DNA from 2 places in the Micromonospora sp. NPDC049240 genome. Region 2 is predicted to be linked to the other one. Evidence: riboswitches for the same ligand, from Rfam matches in the RefSeq annotation. Region 2 holds a riboswitch; the other holds the start of a gene.

Region 1 (2,177 bases), on a different contig from region 2:
GTCGGCACGGAGCGCCGCCACGATCAGATCGGCCGCCTCCGCCACGTTCCCCCGCTGCTCGGTGGCCACCTGCTGCATCGTCGACGTCACCGTCGCCAGGTACGCCTCGGCGCTCACCGTCATGCCTCCTCCGTCCCTCGGACCCGGGCCAGGACCGCCTCGGCCAGCGGGCCCGGGGCCTCGTCGGGGATCCAGTGGCTGACGCCGGCCAGGGTCACGAACCGGTAGTCGCCGGTGACGTGTCCCGCGCACGCCTCGGCGGCGGTCCGGCCGACCGCCACGTCCTTGTCGCTCCACACGTACGTGGTCGGCACCGCCACCGGGCCGACCGCCTTCATGTCCGACCCGCTCATCGCGCGGTACCAGTTCAGCGCCGCAGTGAGCGCTCCCGGCTCCCGCATCGGGTCGGCGTACCGGGCGACGGTGGCCGCGTCGCCGACGCCGCGCAGCATCCGGCGCAGCACGGCGCCGTGCAGCGCCAGCAGGACCTTCTCCGCCTTGCCCGGCATCCGGAACAGCGCCATGTAGGCGGACTTGGCCTTCTGCCGGGGATCGTTGGCGAGCGCGTGGCCCATCGCGGCCGGGTGCGGCACCGACACCGCGGTCAGCGTCCGCACCCGCTCCGGGTGCGCCGCCGCCAGGCCCCAGGCCACGATCGCGCCCCAGTCGTGGCCGACCACGTGTGCGGCGGTCACCCCGAGCGCGTCCAGCACGGCCGCCGCGTCGGCCACCAGCTCCGGAATCCGGTACGCCTCGACCGCCGCCGGCCGCGCGCCGGGCGAGTAGCCGCGCTGGTCGAGCGCGTACGTGCGCAGCCCGGCGGCGTGCAGCGCGGGCGTCACCGCGTCCCACTCGCCGGAGTGCTGCGGAAAGCCGTGCAGCAGCAGGACGGGGTCGCCGCCCTCGGGGCCGCCGGTGCGTACCTCGAACGTCAGATTTCGCGTCTCGACCCGCATGATCGCCAGCCTACCGACAGTCGCCCTGCTGGGCCCGGCCCCGACGTCGGTGCTAGCGTCTGCGACGAGACAACTTCACATCCGACAGGGGAGCGCACAGCGCTGAGAGTGCGGGCCGGTGCCCGCAGACCCTCGAACCTGATCTGGGTAATGCCAGCGCAGGGAGTTCGGTCGACCTCCAGCCGCGTCGACGTCCGGCATTCCGGGCGCGGCGTGCGTCTTCTCCTGGTTCCTCACCACGAACTGGGAGCCACCGTGAACCACACCGACAGCAACCGCTGGCGTACCGTCGACATCGTCGTCGCCTCGGTCATCGCCGTCGCCTTCGGCGTCGTCTTCTGGGCCTGGGGCCTGCTCTGGAGCGCCACCGACGCGGCGTTCGCGTTCTTTCCGCCGGCGCAGGCGGTGCTCTACGGCGTGTGGCTGATCCCGGCGGTGCTCGCCGGCCTGATCATCCGCAAGCCGGGCGCCGCGCTCTACTGCGAGACGGTGGCCGCGATCGTCTCCGCGCTGCTGGGCAGCCAGTGGGCGGGCATCGTGATCCTCCAGGGCCTGATGCAGGGCATCGGCGCGGAGTTGGCGTTCGCCGCGTTCCGCTACCGCTCGTTCAAGCTGCCGGTGGCGGTGCTGGCCGGCGCGCTGACCGGCCTGGGCGCGGCGATCTTCGACTTCGTCTACTGGAACAAGGCGTACGAGCTGACCTCCTACCGCATCCCGTACGCGCTCATCACGATCGTCAGCGCCACGGTCGTCGCCGGCCTCGGCGCCCACCTGCTGACCCGCGCCCTGGCCAACACCGGCGTCCTGGACCGTTTCCCCGCCGGCCGCGACCGCGCCCTGGTCTGACGGCGTCCGCCGTTGATCAAGGAGTTTGCGTCGGCGGCGGGCGGTTTCCCTGACGCGAACTTCTTGATCAACGAGGCTGGGGAGGGGGTGGCGCGGTGAGCGGGGTGGTTCTGCGGGGGTTCGGGTGGCGGCACGGGGGGCGGAAACGCTGGGCGGTGCGCGGGGTGGACCTGCGCGTCGAGAGCGGGGAGCGGGTGCTGCTGCTGGGGGCGTCGGGGGCCGGGAAGAGCACGCTGCTGGCGGCGCTGGCCGGGCTGCTGCCGGAGGACTCCGGCGAGCAGGAGGGGGCCGTCGAGATCGACGGGCTGGACCCGCGCAAGGCCCGCGAACGCGTCGGCGTGCTGTTCCAGGACCCGGAGACCCAGCTCGTGATGG
Region 2 (2,177 bases):
AGGAGGAGCAGCCGCAGACGCGTCTCCATCGGGGACTCGCTCAACGGCTCGGCCAGCGCCAACACCTCGCGTAGCAGCGGTGCACCCGGCCAGCCCGGGTGTTCCGCGGCATAGGCTCGCAACGCGGTCAGTTCCACCACCCGCCGATGCAGCAGCGCGTCCACGGCGACCAGCGCCTCCGCCCGGGGACCGGCGCGGCCCAGGTCGAATGCGGTACGCAGCGGTGTGGTGACCGGCAGTCCGGCGAACCGGATGCGGTCCCGCTCCGGTAACGGCGACCGGATCACGCGTAACCGCGGATGCGGGCGCAGCCGAACGGCCGTCGGCAGCAGCGCGGTCACCGGGGCGTTCCGGGCGAGCAGGTCCGCGCCGAACAGGTAGGCGGCGCTGCGGCCGGCCAGCGCGGCGTCCGGCGGCAGCCGCAACCCGACCGCGTCGCACCACATCCGGTGGTCGTCGGCGCGGTATGCGTCGCGGTGCACGTACACGTCGGGCAGCAGGCGGACCCACGTCGGCCCGCGCAGCATCGGCCGGGTGAAACGTCCGTCGGCAACCGCTCGGCTGGCTCGGAACGGCCACGCGGACAGGTCGCGCGGGACGCGGGCGTGAGTCGACATCCCGGCAGCGTGCCGTGACTCGACGGTCACCCGCCGTCCCGGTCCGCCGGGTGGTGCGGTCCTGGGAAAAAACTCACCCGGTCTTCCGTACGGCGGGGAGGCGTCGTACGGTAGGCCGCAAGTGACCCACGGGAGCCCGGTGTGGACCGGGCTGAGAGGGGGGCTGACAGCCCCCGACCGTTGAACCTGATCCGGGTAATGCCGGCGCAGGGAGGAGCGTTGCCGTGCCGTCCCTGGGACGACTGCATCTCATCACCGACACCCGACCGGGGCGGGATCCGCTCGGCGTGCTGCGTGCCGCCCTGCCGGTGGGCCGCGCCGAACTCGTCGTGCAGGTCCGCGTGACGGACGACGCCACCGACCGGGAGGCGTACGAGCTGGCCCGCCGGGTGGTCGAGGCGTGCCGGCCGTACGGCACGTGTTGCCTGGTCAACGACCGGTTGCACGTGGCGCTCGCGGTGGGCGCGGCCGGTGGCCACGTCGGGGCGGACGACCTGCCGGTGGCCGCCGCCCGCCGGGTGCTCGGCGTCGACGCGGTGCTCGGCGCGACCGCCCGGGAGCCGGGCACGGCCCGGTCCGCGGTCGCCGCCGGAGCGAGCTACCTGGGCGTGGGCCCCTGCCATGCCACCGCCACGAAGCCGGGGCTGCCCGCGCCGATCGGCCCGGACGGGGTACGCGCGGTCACCGACGCGGTGACCGTGCCGGTGATCGCCATCGGCGGGGTGACCGCCGCGGCGGTGCCGGCGTTGCGGGCGGCCGGGGCGTACGGGGTGGCGGTGGTCGGCGCGCTGTCCGAGGCGGCCGACCCCGCGCACGCCACCGCCGAGCTGCTCGGTGCGCTGACGTGTTAAGCGGGGGCCCCTCCTCTACCGAATGCGTTAACAGGGGGCCCGTCCTTTCCGAGGTGGGGGTGGTGGGGGCGGGGCCGGTGGGGCTGGCGATCGCGTGGCGGTGCGCGCAGCGCGGGCTGCGGGTGAGCGTGTACGACGACCGCCCCGGGTCGGGCGCGGCGCGGGTCGCCGCCGGCATGCTCGCCCCGGTCGCCGAGGCGTACTTCGGTGAGCGGGAGCTGACCGGGCTGCTCGTCGGGTCCGCGGCCCGGTGGCCGGCGTTCGCCGCCGAGCTGGCCGAGGCGAGCGGCGTCGACCTGGGCCACCGCACCGAGGGCACGCTGGTGGTCGGGCTCACCGCCGACGACCTGGCCGAGGCGGGGCGGCTGTGGTCGTACCAGCAGGGTCTGGGGTTGCCGATCACGCCGCTGCGCCCGTCGGCGCTGCGCGACCGCGAGCCGGCGCTGGCCACCCGGGTGCGCGGCGGCGCGGTCGCGCCCGGCGACCACCAGGTCGACCCGCGCCGCCTGGTCGCCGCGCTGCGGGTCGCGGCGGAGCGGGCCGGCGTGACGTTCCGGCCGACGCGGGTCGGCGCGTTGTCCGAGGTGGACGCGCGGGTCACCGTGGTCGCGGCCGGCTGCGGCGCGGCGGCGCTGACCGGGCTGCCGATCCGGCCGGTGAAGGGCCAGGTGCTGCGGCTCCGCGCGCCCGCCGGCGGTCCGCCGGGCTT

Evidence for each region. A riboswitch is a leader RNA that binds a small molecule or an ion and turns the genes downstream of it on or off. The one in region 2 is predicted to bind thiamine pyrophosphate.
Region 1: another riboswitch for thiamine pyrophosphate. It lies ahead of AB0B02_RS16260 (ECF transporter S component); the one in region 2 lies ahead of thiE (thiamine phosphate synthase).

The regions. Positions count from the first base shown of each region.
Region 1 covers NZ_JBEZCX010000009.1:229,731-231,907, forward strand. Annotated here, with positions in the region: gene AB0B02_RS16250 (SIS domain-containing protein) at 1-123, opposite strand, end outside; gene AB0B02_RS16255 (alpha/beta hydrolase) at 120-956, opposite strand; TPP riboswitch at 1,033-1,139, shown strand; gene AB0B02_RS16260 (ECF transporter S component) at 1,212-1,802, shown strand; gene AB0B02_RS16265 (ABC transporter ATP-binding protein) at 1,898-2,177, shown strand, end outside.
Region 2 covers NZ_JBEZCX010000004.1:164,107-166,283, reverse strand. Annotated here, with positions in the region: gene AB0B02_RS07870 (DUF559 domain-containing protein) at 1-617, opposite strand, end outside; TPP riboswitch at 736-847, shown strand; gene thiE (thiamine phosphate synthase) at 842-1,468, shown strand; gene thiO (glycine oxidase ThiO) at 1,462-2,177, shown strand, end outside.